4 regions of the Shewanella sp. S1-49-MNA-CIBAN-0167 genome follow, and region 2 is predicted to be linked to each of the others. Evidence: predicted binding sites of a transcription regulator. Region 2 holds the regulator's gene; each other region holds the start of a gene.
The links. Region 2 encodes LexA, which represses DNA repair genes until DNA is damaged. Its sites were predicted from a motif close to TACTGTATNNNNATACAGTA; they were not measured.
Positions count from the first base shown of each region.

Region 1: a site for LexA is predicted at 1,676-1,695, ahead of AAEZ00_RS14540 (YebG family protein). Genes of this name have one in related genera too.
Region 3: a site for LexA is predicted at 1,531-1,550, ahead of dinG (ATP-dependent DNA helicase DinG). Genes of this name have one in related genera too.
Region 4: a site for LexA is predicted at 1,303-1,322, ahead of recA (recombinase RecA). Genes of this name have one in related genera too.

Region 1 is NZ_JBEOPO010000031.1:3,060-6,364, forward strand. Features, by position in the region: gene proQ (RNA chaperone ProQ) at 1-585, opposite strand, end outside; gene msrC (free L-methionine (R)-S-oxide reductase MsrC) at 863-1,321, opposite strand; gene AAEZ00_RS14540 (YebG family protein) at 1,371-1,664, opposite strand; gene AAEZ00_RS14545 (paraquat-inducible protein A) at 1,877-2,503, shown strand; gene AAEZ00_RS14550 (paraquat-inducible protein A) at 2,613-3,209, shown strand; gene AAEZ00_RS14555 (MlaD family protein) at 3,196-3,305, shown strand, end outside.
Region 2 is NZ_JBEOPO010000001.1:98,837-102,141, forward strand. Features, by position in the region: gene coxB (cytochrome c oxidase subunit II) at 1-461, opposite strand, end outside; gene AAEZ00_RS00460 (cell division inhibitor SulA) at 857-1,363, opposite strand; gene lexA (transcriptional repressor LexA) at 1,360-1,974, opposite strand; gene plsB (glycerol-3-phosphate 1-O-acyltransferase PlsB) at 2,239-3,305, shown strand, end outside.
Region 3 is NZ_JBEOPO010000020.1:68,644-71,948, forward strand. Features, by position in the region: gene AAEZ00_RS11245 (DNA polymerase II) at 1-1,467, opposite strand, end outside; gene dinG (ATP-dependent DNA helicase DinG) at 1,582-3,305, shown strand, end outside.
Region 4 is NZ_JBEOPO010000070.1:3,948-7,252, reverse strand. Features, by position in the region: gene mutS (DNA mismatch repair protein MutS) at 1-1,127, opposite strand, end outside; gene recA (recombinase RecA) at 1,415-2,479, shown strand; gene alaS (alanine--tRNA ligase) at 3,177-3,305, shown strand, end outside.

The DNA of each region.
Region 1 (3,305 bases), on a different contig from region 2:
TTTGATGGATAAGCCAGTATCTAACTGAACAAGCACATCTTCTTTATTAATATCAGTCACAACACCGGGTACTGGTGTGGCTCCTAATTTAACATTCACACGTTGCTTTTGTTTCAAATCTTCAAGCTTTGCAGGCACAAGTTTAATGACTGGCGCAACTACTGCAGCTGGACGTTCTTTCTTAACCACTGGAGCACGTTTAGGCGCAACTTTCTTAGCAGGCTTTTTAGGCGCTAACGCTTGACGCTTGGCTTTGGCTTTCTCTTGGCTTTCTTTCAGTGTAAGAATAGCATGGTCGATGTGTTCTTGTTCTAACTCAGCACATTCATTACCTTCAAGATCGATACGTTTGGCACCCGCTTTAACGCCTTTCAAGTAGCGCCAGCTGCTTGTGTAACGACGAAGCGCTACACGTAATTGTGTTTTACTGACTTTAGAATCATCAGCTAACCGTTCAGCCAAGTCTTGAAACAAACCAATTTTTAATGGTTTAGTTTCGCCTTCAGCAATAAAGCATAAAGGAAAGGTTTCATATAAATACGCTAAAATTGCGTTGGTGTCGGTCAACTTGTCTGTTGATTCCATTTTTACTTCCACGTTAATAAAGGGACTGATTATGCGGCATTAGATTTGCCATGCAGTCGTTCATCTTTCGTTAAACCTTACTGTTAAGGCTCAACGTACAAAATATCACTATCCGCTCGTTTGCTAAAGTCATAGAAACAAACCTTAACAATTTAACCAAACTTACTGTCAGCTTAATCATCGATCATCAGTAAATCCAGCACAAATGCGTACAGCGGCATATTATAAAGCCCGCGACAGCGAATGCGACCATGATTTAATCAAAATTGTTCGCTATTTAACCAAATAGGCAAGTTTCGAAGCTTTTTACCATATATTCTAAACCAATTTGATCATCTTGATCGAATCGATTCAATAATGGGCTGTCGATATCTAACACTGCCACAACCTCATGGCCGTGTCTAACAGGGATCACTATTTCTGAGTTACTGGCAGAATCACATGCTATATGGCCGTCAAATTGATGCACGTCTGCCACTCGTTGGGTTTTATTTTCCGCTGCAGCAGTGCCACATACACCTTTACCCATAATGATACGGGTACAAGCCACTTTACCTTGAAAAGGCCCTAGTACTAATTGCTCACCACGCTTGATATAAAAACCAGCCCAGTTGAGGTCTGCTAAGTTGTCGTTTAGCAACGCTGAAAAATTTGCCATTGCCGCAATTAAATCATCTTCGCCTTCAAGTAAAGCTTGTGCTTGACGATTTAATGTTTGGTAAAATTCGGTTTTCATTTCCATTCCTTAAGCTGACATTCACTCGAAAACAGAGTGATTAACGCCGCTATTCTAGTGGTGTATTTTTAGCCGCAGTCTTTTTGGTTTTGGCTGTAGGAGCGTTTTTAACCTGTACGATGCCTTTTAGCAAGTTAGAAAGCTCATCTTTATTGTTTGCTAGATAAAATGCCAGTTGTTCGCATTTATTTTCATCAAGTCCGAGGTCCGCCTTAATAAGAAACGGCACCAGGTTATCGGAAATATCAAGCATCTTATCGTAGGCATCAGCCTCTTTCTTCGATATAAATGTCATCTTCTCCACCCCTTCTCTGACCACGACAAATTGGGTTATCACTGCCATGATGTAATCCTCACTGTTTTTATATACAGTGCATAGAATCTCACATAGTTAACTTATGATGCAAGTGTTCTGATTATTCTGATATTATCAAACACAGAAAATTGAGATTGTTGAACAACAGACTCATTTATCTGCCAATATAAGGCAAAGCAGAGAGGCTTAACTCTTCGCTACCCAATAATGTGTTTCACAATGGATTAGACTAATTCTTCATGCATGAATTTGATGATCATGATTCTATAACGTTATGCCAATCATGTGATTTGGCGGTGAGAAAACGAGCCTTGCCCTCTAGTGCTAGAGCGCTTTGTCCTCGTTGTCATACTGCTCTTTATGATTCTCCTTATTGTTCTATTAATGGCATGCTGGCGTTATGCATTGCAGCATTAGTTATCTTTATTCCGGCCAATTTATTACCTGTATTAGAAATTCACTTTCTTGGCAGTGTCCGCACGACAACAGTCATGCATGCCGCGGTGACAGTTTGGTCTGAAGGTTATTGGGTTGTCGGCTTAGCCGTCATGGTTGCGGCTGTTATCGCCCCTGGATTATTAATATTGTCGATTCTGACTCAGGTTGTCGTTGTAAAGCTAAAATTACACAGTTCATTTTGGCAAAGAGCGTACACCACATTGTTAAAAAACCATGGCTTAATATCGCAAATGACCATGTTAGAAATTTATGTGATTAGCTTTTTAGTGTCGGCATTCCAATTATCTGATTTTTCAGATGTGTATTTCGGTATGGGTACCTTCTGTTTTACGATGTTGTTTATCATCATTTTATTTTTACAACGTGAATATAACCTAGAACATATGTGGGGTTATGTTGATGACTAATCTTCCTATTGCACCCCCAGATAAACCGACCTTGCTCCCTACCGAATCGGTTGATGAGTTTAAAGACGCGCCGACCGCGAATACTCCCACGCATTTGCAGGGGAAAAAAATGGGCTTATGTTTATGTCCCGTTTGTCGCAAGGTTAATCTGACGACGAGTAGTCATTGTCGACGCTGTTTTAGCCAGTTAAGTAGTCGAAATTATGCCAGCATTCAGCAAAGTTGGGCTTTACTGGTTACCGCAACAATTTTACTTGTTGTCGCCAATATCTACCCAATAACCCTCCTGACAAATCGGGGAGAGGTTACCCATGACACTATTTTTAGTGGTATTAGCCATCTGGTCAAAACGGGCATGTTCCCGATTGCTATTATTGTGTTTACTGCCAGTATATTAGTGCCTTGGCTAAAAATTATTGGTTTGGCCACCTATTTAACGGCTATCAGCTTTAACCTTCCAGTATCAAAAAGAAAATTGATGGTGGGTTTTCATATCATTGAATGGATTGGCCGTTGGTCAATGCTTGATTTATTCGTGATTTCATTAACAGTTGCCCTAGTCAATATGGGGCAACTATTAGACGCAAAACCTGCACCTGCCGCTACCGCGTTTGCGTTAGTAATCTTACTGACTCAACTCGCGGCAAGAGTGTTAGATACTCGTTTACTCTGGGACCGCTTGGAACACACTAATGACACAAATTGAATCGCCTAAAGTTGTGAAGAAAAAATTATTCTCGCCAATATGGTTATTGCCTGTTGTCGCCTTAATATTAGGTGCTTGGTTAGGAGTAAAAAGCAT
Region 2 (3,305 bases):
TCACGGCCATCAATTTGCTCTCTGGGGGTGGATAATGAGCTGTAAAATTCGATGTCTTTATCAAAATAGCTGTAGTGCCATTTCCACTGTGACCCAGTAATTTTGATGGTCAGATCGGCATCGCTGGGATCTTCCATGGCAATTAAGGTTTTAGTGGCTGGAATAGCCATTCCGATTAAGATAATGAAAGGGATGACGGTCCAAGCAATTTCCACTTTGGTACTTTCGTGAAAATTGGCCGCAACGGCACCTTTTGATTTGCGGTGATAAATCATCGAATAAATCATGATCCCAAACACCACTAACCCAATAGCACAACAGATGTAAAGAATCGTCATATGGAGGTCATAAACCTTACCACTGATATCCGTCACGCCTTGGGTCATGTTGAGGGGCATTTCTGTTGCCCCAAGCGGAAGTGCTACCCACACAACCAATAAAAAATACAACCATTGCTTCACAAGACTACTCCCCTGCTAATTGCAAAATAGCAACTACAAAGAAAAGTCACACAGTAAATCTCAGCTCTATGCAAACTCTTCGGTTCCCGAAAAAAGCTTGATGAACTCAAAGTACTCTGGTGGTTGTATACAGACTGTCTACGCTTTTATTGTTAGCTGTGCACCACGCTTGTACCTACGACTGAACTTATCAATTTCTATTTGGATTATTTGTCTGACAGTAATCTTGATTACTGTCATTTTATCCAATTAAAGATGAAGAATGTTTCATCCTTGTTAACCACATTACTTGTAGATTAAACATTGATCAAGATCACTTTGTTGGTAAATAGGCTAAAAAAAGATGAAAAAAAGCCCTGAATTCAATGCAGGGCTTGGTAATTAAGGATTTATGCTTAGTGAAATGAGCAAAAATTACCTGCTCCACTTGTTAATGTAGAGTTAACAAGTTGATGTTTGTGAGGTAAGTGAGCATTCACATCTTCAATTACCACGCCTAATGCTCGCGCGCTCTTAGCGACAATTTCCAATCGACGACTATCGCGAGCATCGAGTGAACTTGTCCAAGTAACCACTGCACTAGAAGTTCCGCTCGTGAGAGCTTTTTCCATGGCCCATAATGTTTCGACTTCATCTTTGGTGTGCACCAGTAAAATACGATCCATTCTCACTCCAGCACTGGCCAGCATATGCTTATAGCCTATGTGAGGTGGACTAATTAATACAATCCATCTGCCTTGTTGGCTCAACGTCGCCAGTTGGCTACACAATTGACTCAGTTCTGCTTCACCTTGGGTGACAGTTTGTAATGTTTGAATGGTTTGGTTGCCATGCAGATCTGTTTCAGTTAAATCTACCCATAAGCCTGGGTGACGTGGCGCTACGCCCATTAGTTTGTTCATGACCAATCTCCATTACGGATAACGCCAACTGCAAGCCCTTCGATGGTTAGGCTTTGGCAACTTAAATCTACTTTTATCGGGTTATAATCTTCATTTTCTGCATGCAGATAAATCATATTACCTTTTTGTTCGAATCGTTTTACGGTGACGTCATCATCAACACGCGCCACCACAACCTGACCATTACGCGCTTGTTGCATTTTATGTACAGCGAGCAAGTCGCCTTCTAAAATACCAATGTTTTTCATGCTATCACCACGAACCCGTAATAAAAAATCTGCGGCGGGTTTAAACATATTTGGGTCGACTTGATAATATTGTTCTACATGCTCTTGCGCCAAAATAGGCTCTCCAGCAGCAACTTGTCCAATGAGTGGCAGACCGATTTCAAGCTGTTCTTCATGAGGTAAACGAATACCTCTCGAGGTACCAGGTATGATCTCGATAAAACCTTTTTTGGCTAATGCTTTTAAATGCTCTTCGGCGGCATTAGCACTTTTAAAGCCAAGACGACTCGCAATTTCAGCACGAGTGGGTGGCATACCTGTTTCGGTGATATTGTTTTTAATTAAGTCTAAAATTTCTGCTTGGCGCGGCGTTAACGGTCTCATGATGGTTCCTGTCTTTTTATACAGTGACTGTCATTATATACAGTGTTTTTGTTCGTGCAAGTATTAACCAACTCTTTTTTGAATATTGTTGGTCAAGTATCATTCAACAACCTGTTTCTATTAGTTATTGTGTATTGATTGTCTGATGTTATTTCTGATAGTGAGAACTCAAGCGTAAAGATAAATCGGTCTGATAGTGTAAGCAGGCTGGTTTCTGGTATCCTATACGACAATATTACAGTGGCTTATGTTGCGAAAATAACCATGTCAAAACCAGATTCAATATTTTTACGAGCGTTAAAATGGATTCAAAAATCGATGGTACTCACGGTTGTTGTGCCACATGATCCTTTTGACGATCTTAATTTAGATCCATCTAAACCTCTGATTTATGTTATGAAAACAGAATCAATCAGTGATGCCGCTGCATTAAGCGAAATCACTGAGAGCTTTGGTATGCCCAGTCCATATGAGCCACTGCAATTGGATGGCCTCAAAGTATCACGCATCGTTTGTCTTGAAGGCCGCAAACCGCTTTTTGGTAAACGCGAAAGCGGTGAAAAATTTATTAATAGTTTTACCAGTCTGTTAGCGCTTCATCGTCAATGTCCTGAGTTAGATATTCAGTTGGTGCCTGTGAGCCTTTATTGGGGCCGTACACCGGGTAAAGAAGATGACAGCATGAAAGCGGCTTTTTTTGAAAGGGAAAACCCGACCTGGCTGCGAAAATGGCTAATGATTTTGTTTCTAGGTCGCCACAATTTTGTACAGTTTTCTAATGCATTATCGCTTCGTCTTATGGCTGATGAACACGGTACCGATAAAAGAATTGCTCACAAATTAATCCGTGTTGCGCGAGTGCATTTCCGCCGTCAACGCAAAGTGATGACAGGGCAGCAATTACCGAATCGGCAAGTGCTTTTTGCGTCGTTACTTAAATCTGATGCAATCAAGAAAGCCATTGAAGAAGAGTCGGTAAACAAAAAAGTATCTGTCGAGAAAGCCCGTGAAACCGCCATTGAATACCTTGATGAAATTGCCGCTGACTATTCTGATAGTTTTGTGCGCATTGCCGAGCGCTTCCTCACTTGGTTATGGAACAAATTATACAGTGGTATCAATATCAAAGGTGCAGAACAGATAAGGCAGTTACATCATGACGGCCATGAAATTGTCTATGTGCCTTGTCATCGTAGTCATATGGATTACTTACTGTTGTCATATATTTTGTATTATCAGGGTATGGTTCCACCGCACATTGCTGCCGGTATTAATCTTAACTTTTGGCCTGCTGGGCCTATGTTCCGTCGTGGCGGAGCATTCTTTATCCG
Region 3 (3,305 bases), on a different contig from region 2:
GCTGGCGACTAATGCCGGTAAAATGGGCTTGTCCCGGCTAAATTTAGCGCCTAAATAGCCATCCACGGCGGTGGTATCATTATGTAAATTTGTCGCATGTAACCCTTCGACTAAGCCTTTAGGATCGATAAGGAATGTTCTGATAATCGACGGATACAGGCTTTTAAAGTCTAATACTAAGACATCTTTATAATAACCCGGGATAGAGGACATCACATAGCCGCCAGGGCTTTCTAACCCTTCACTTGCGGGGAATGCTGGTGCCACAAAGCCACTTCGATGTAAGTGTGGTAGATACAAATGATAAAATGCCGCAATCGATGCGCCAACGCGGCCAAACTCCAAGCCGGTTAACTTAGCGCGTTCAAGTGCAAAATCTAATAGTTGGGTTTTTTCAAAAATATCCCACACTAAGCGACAATCAGTCATGTTATAAAAAGCCAGTGCATTTTTATCTTGCTCAAACAAATGAGTAATTTGTTGACCACGATTTTCAACATGGTCAATGGCTTTACCTTCAGCCAATAATTGCCGCGAAACCGTCTCTAACGAAAAGCTATCAAATTGATAAAACGCGGCTTTAAGCCAATCAATACCATCTAAGACTACACGCCCAGGTAGAGATAATGTCTCAGGTCGATATTTGTCGGCCACTTTCCAACTCAGTTCGCTATTACCTCGGCCTATGATTAATGGAATTTGATGTAAAACACAGCGTTTGAACAACAAGGCTAAATCAAAGGTCACCACAGCCCAGCCGATAATAATATCGGGATCATAGTCGCTAAACCACGCAATTAATCGATGGATAAGTTCAACTTCATCCTTAACCCAAATGATAAAGTCATGACACTCTGGTTGTGGTTCGCCCACCATAAACACGCATTGATAATCGGCACCATACAAACCAACCGAATAGAGTTCGCCGGCAAAACTGCACTCAAAATCCAACGAAATCATCTTCAACGGTATCGAGGCAAGTGGGTTTGTGGGCATTTTTCTGGCACGATTAATCGATAACACTGGAATGGTTGAAGCGGGATTAACCTCTTGATAATGCCCTATGCATTCAATATCTAAGGCGATAAAACGCTCAATAAGGTAGCGTTGCTCAGGCCTTATATCGGCTTCAAATAAACTAATACCGACATCATTAGCAATGCGACTGAGTAATTTTAATTGCGTATTTGACTTAAGATACAAGGCACTAATGGGCTCATGGGCAAAGCTCATCAGTGATATCGATTGCGCTTTAAGCGCAAAACCGACGGTGTTAATTAATTGATTGACATCTTGTTGACGGCAAAAACATATCACCTCACTGTGATAAAGTTCAGCTAAGACAGGACCCTGAGCGGTTTTGATATAATACTGGAGGACTAATTGCCCATGACGATAAATGGCATGGCGAGTTAATACTTGTCCCATCACATTGGTATAAGTAGGTTGATGATTTGTCGGCTTCACTACGGGTTTGAATTCCTGCACAAGTTTACTCAATTTGATTTATTACTTCGTGGCATGCTAATTCACTGTTATTATGTACAGCATAATTCAGTCTATGTAGAAATCATACTTCCTATGCTAGCGGATAATATAAAAAGTCAAATTCGCACCATTTATAAAGAAATTGCCGCATCTATGCCGCAATTTCGTTCTCGTCGCGAACAAAACTATATGGTAGCGGAAATATCTAAAACTTTAGCAGGTGAGTATGACAAAGACCGTCGTATTATTGTGGTTGAGGCGGGTACGGGTATTGGTAAATCCTTGTCCTATATATTAGGCACGATACCTTTAGCTATCGCCAGTAAAAAGAAAGTCTGCATTGCCAGTGCAACCGTAGCACTTCAAGAACAATTACTTCATAAGGATCTGCCTTATTTTTTACAACAATCAGGTATTGAGTTTAAGTTTGGTTTAGTCAAAGGTCGTCAACGCTATGTGTGTTTAGCCAAACTTGAAGCCATGATTGGTGCACAAGACAGCTCACAAATAGCCATGTGGCAAACTAAACCCGATCAGAGTCAAATTAATGAATTACAAAAATTACATCAAGATTTTCATCAAAAACGCTGGAATGGCGAAATAGATACCTTAGAGCATCCTATTCCTGATTTTTTATGGCAACAAATTTGTTGTGATAAGCACAGTTGCCATCGTCAAGTGTCGGCTCACCATAATTGTCCGTTTCATAAAGCCCGTGAAGATGTCGACACTTGGGATGTATTAATTGTTAACCACAGCCTGCTATTTGCCGATTTAGAGCTCGGCGGTGGCGTCATTTTACCTGAACCAGAAGACATGTTTTATGTCATCGACGAAGCTCATCACCTGCCCCTTGTTGCCAGAGATTTCTCCAGTGCGCAAGCGACACTGCGGGGAGCATGCGATTGGTTAGATAAGGCATCAAAAACCTGTTCAAAATTACAAAATCAACTTAAAACCACCCATATTATCGCTCCAGTTCAAGCGATGCTCGATCACGCCACAGAATTAACCAATTTACTGACCCAAGTTGCTCATTATTGTGATACTCAACCCCAGCTATTTGCCAATCCTGAATCTAGGCTTCGTTTTGAACACGGTAAGTTACCGCAATCATTATTAATACAGGCAGAAAATCTTGCGACGGCATCCGGCGCCGCGGTAAAGCAATTTAATAAAGTGGTCTCAGTCTTAAATGAAGCCATCAAAGATGGTGAGGTGCCTAAACATCAGTCGGAAGGGTTATTGTCTGAAACCGGCTTCATCTTACAAAGGCTAGATAACTTACATAAGCTATGGAAGATGATGGCCAAAGAAGACAGCAAAAAAGGCGCGCCTATGGCACGTTGGGCGGAGTTAATTACCGGCAAACAACAAGATTATTTATTTTGTTCATCACCCATAGAAGTCGGCTTTATGCTTGAATCCATGTTATGGCAAAAGGCTGCTGGAGTGGTATTGTGCAGTGCCACGCTGCGGGCGTTAAATAGCTTCAACCATTTTGCCCACCAAGTCGGATTATCAATCAACGATGGCAGTCGCTTTTTAGCCTTACTATCGCCTTTTGACTATGAGAATAATGCAACCTTATTCATTCCTCAAATGGTTAATGAACCTACCAACGATAATTACACCGCCGAACTGGCACAACATATTGTGACATTAATCGATGGTGAAATGGCCACCTTAGTGCTGTTTGCATCATATTGGCAAATGGACAAAGTGGTTGAATTCGTCGAAGGTAAAATCCCTAAGGACCAGCTTTTTGTTCAAGGTGCAATCCCGCGCCAGCAAATATTAACGCAGCACAAAAAACG
Region 4 (3,305 bases), on a different contig from region 2:
AATGCTTGCTTTAAACGTGAAAAGTCACGTGGTCTGGCGCTGCGTAGTGCCAAACGTGCCATAATACGTTCAATATCACCTAAGCTTTTTAGCTGTTCATGTAGCGTCTGATATAAGTCTCGCTCAATCAATTCGCTGACAGCGTTATGGCGATATTGAATCGTTTGGCGATGTCGTAATGGTTCGTGGATCCAGCGCTGTAACATGCGGCTTCCCATAGGGGTTGCGGTATTATCTAATACCCACGTAAGAGTGTTCTCACGTCCGCCAGACAAGTTTTGTGTTAATTCTAAGTTACGTCGAGTCGCGGCATCTAAAATTATCGATTCCGATTGATTAAAACGTACAATGGCGTTGATATGTGGCAACGCCATTTTTTGAGTATCTTTTACATACTGCATTAAACAACCTGCAGCTTGTAACGCCAATCGAGCATCACTCATCCCAAAACCATGTAAATCTTTGGTGCCAAATTGACTGAGCAGTAAATTCACACAAGTATCGTACTCAAACTCCCATTCTGGACGGCGACGAATGCCTTTCATATTATTGATTAATAACATGTCAGTAAAATCTTCACTGTAAAGTAATTCGGCAGGATTCGTGCGTTGTAATTCAGCTTCTAATGCTTCACGGGTGGGTAACTCTGCAACCACAAAACGACCTGATGAAATATCCAGTGTGGCATATCCAAATCCGTTTTTACCTTGATAAAGTGCCGCCAGTAAATTGTCTTGTTTTTCTTGCAGTAGGGCTTCGTCGGTTAGAGTGCCTGGAGTGACAATACGCACGACTTGGCGTTCTACTGGACCTTTTGATGTTGCGGGGTCACCAATTTGCTCACAAATGGCCACAGACTGACCTATGTTAACTAATTTTGCTAAATAGCCCTCAACGGCATGATAGGGAATACCTGCCATGGGAATAGGATCGCCGCCACTTTTCCCGCGAGCGGTGAGAGAAATGCCCAACATTTCAGAAGCGCGTTTAGCATCATCGTAAAACAGTTCATAAAAATCACCCATCCGATAAAACAATAACATATCAGCATGAGCAGCTTTTAAGCTCAAATACTGACGCATCATCGGGGTGTGTTTTTCTAAATCGCTGGTATCAATTACTGTCATTATGAACACTTCACTATTTAATCAATCTTAGGGGGCGTAATTTTATGGGGCTAATCTTAACAATATTTGTCCCCAGCGTATAAATAGATTCATAATAAAAAGTATATCTGGATAAAATATTGATGTGAAAAGGCAATTATCACAGGTTAAAAAATAAATTGCGCTCAGCACTTGATACTGTATGACTATACAGTATACTGATGAACATACTGAAATGGTTTACATCATTTCACCTAAGTCAAAACAGCATTTTACTAAACGTATTGAATGCCTTAGAGGGTTTTATAATGAAGGTTGATCCAAATAAAGAGAAAGCACTTGCCGCCGTTTTAAGTCAGATTGAAAAGCAATTTGGTAAAGGCTCAATTATGAAGTTGGGCGAAGATCGCACAATGGATGTTGAAACTATCTCTACCGGTTCACTTTCATTGGATGTCGCTCTAGGTGCGGGTGGTTTGCCACTGGGACGTATCGTTGAAGTCTACGGCCCAGAGTCATCAGGTAAAACGACGTTAACTCTGGAAGTGATTGCAGCGGCGCAACGCGAAGGTAAAACCTGTGCGTTTATTGATGCTGAGCATGCACTTGACCCTATTTATGCCAAAAAGCTAGGCGTAGATATTGATAACTTACTTTGTTCACAGCCAGACACCGGTGAGCAAGCATTAGAAATTTGTGATGCGTTAACCCGCTCTGGTGCTGTCGACGTTATTGTGGTCGATTCTGTTGCAGCGTTAACGCCAAAAGCTGAAATTGAAGGTGAAATTGGTGATTCGCATATGGGCCTAGCCGCTCGTATGATGAGCCAAGCAATGCGTAAACTTGCTGGTAACCTCAAGCAATCTAATACTTTGCTTATTTTCATTAACCAAATTCGGATGAAAATTGGTGTTATGTTCGGTAGTCCAGAAACGACTACTGGTGGTAACGCGCTTAAGTTCTACGCTTCAGTTCGTTTAGATATTCGTCGTATAGGTGCAATTAAAGAGGGCGACGAAGTCGTGGGTAATGAAACCCGCGTTAAAGTGGTTAAAAACAAAATTGCCGCTCCATTCAAGCAAGCTGAATTTCAAATTCTTTATGGACAAGGTATTAATCGTACCGGTGAGTTAGTTGACTTAGGCGTTGCTCATAAGCTGGTTGATAAAGCGGGTTCTTGGTACAGTTACAAAGGCGAAAAAATTGGTCAAGGCCGCTCTAATGCGGGTAAGTTTCTAACTGAAAACCCAGCCATTGCCAGTGAAATCAATACCACTCTTCGTGCTATGTTATTGAACGGTGGTGCTAATGCATCAGGCTCAAAAACTGAAAATGATGAGAATGTCGATCTTGAAACTGGCGAGGTATTCTAAGCCAGTCAGTCAAATATATCGCGGTAGCGCATCTTGCGCGCCGCGAATATTCCCGCCATGAAATATCCTGTAAGTACATACGCACTTAATGATGTTCCTAATGATGAGTCAGTATAATGACCCTAACAATAGTGATTAGCAGTTAACGATCCTATCACTTCAATATGTTTTTTATCATTGAGTACATGAGTACATGAGTACATGAGTACATGAGTACATGAGTACATGAGTACATGAGTACATGAGTACAGCATAAGTGTTAATGGTATTAATACTTATACCCCGTAGTTATTCACTGTTTTAACATCAACGTCCAACAAAGCCCACCTCAAGTAGCCATTTTTATATCTGCAACTTACGCGTAGCAACACACGACTCGTTAAAGCAGCCAGCCTTTTATTGATTACTTTTTACTGCTAATTTGTGTTCATGAACAAATTACTTTCTGTTAAGACCCGCTAATATTTATTGCACTCAATCTAATAGCCCTATTTATAACGCCTAATTGCAATAGTAATGCCTATGGTCAGTGGATTTTAATATTTGCTTGTTATTGGCTACTCTTATGGATTTCAACTAAGAGGGGAATCAAACCACTCATCTCGCATGTTGACGTAAATTCAGTATATAATGCCAACATTTACTGGCTTGCATGCCAAGCTCGTTACTTTTGTATTTTCTCTATTCAGGACCATTTATGTTTCAGACTACAGCAGAGTTAAGAAGTGCATTTTTAAAGTACTTTGAAGATAACGGACATCAGGTTGTTGATAGCAGCTCGCTCGTTCCCACCAATGACCCAACACTGTTATTTACCAATGCGGGC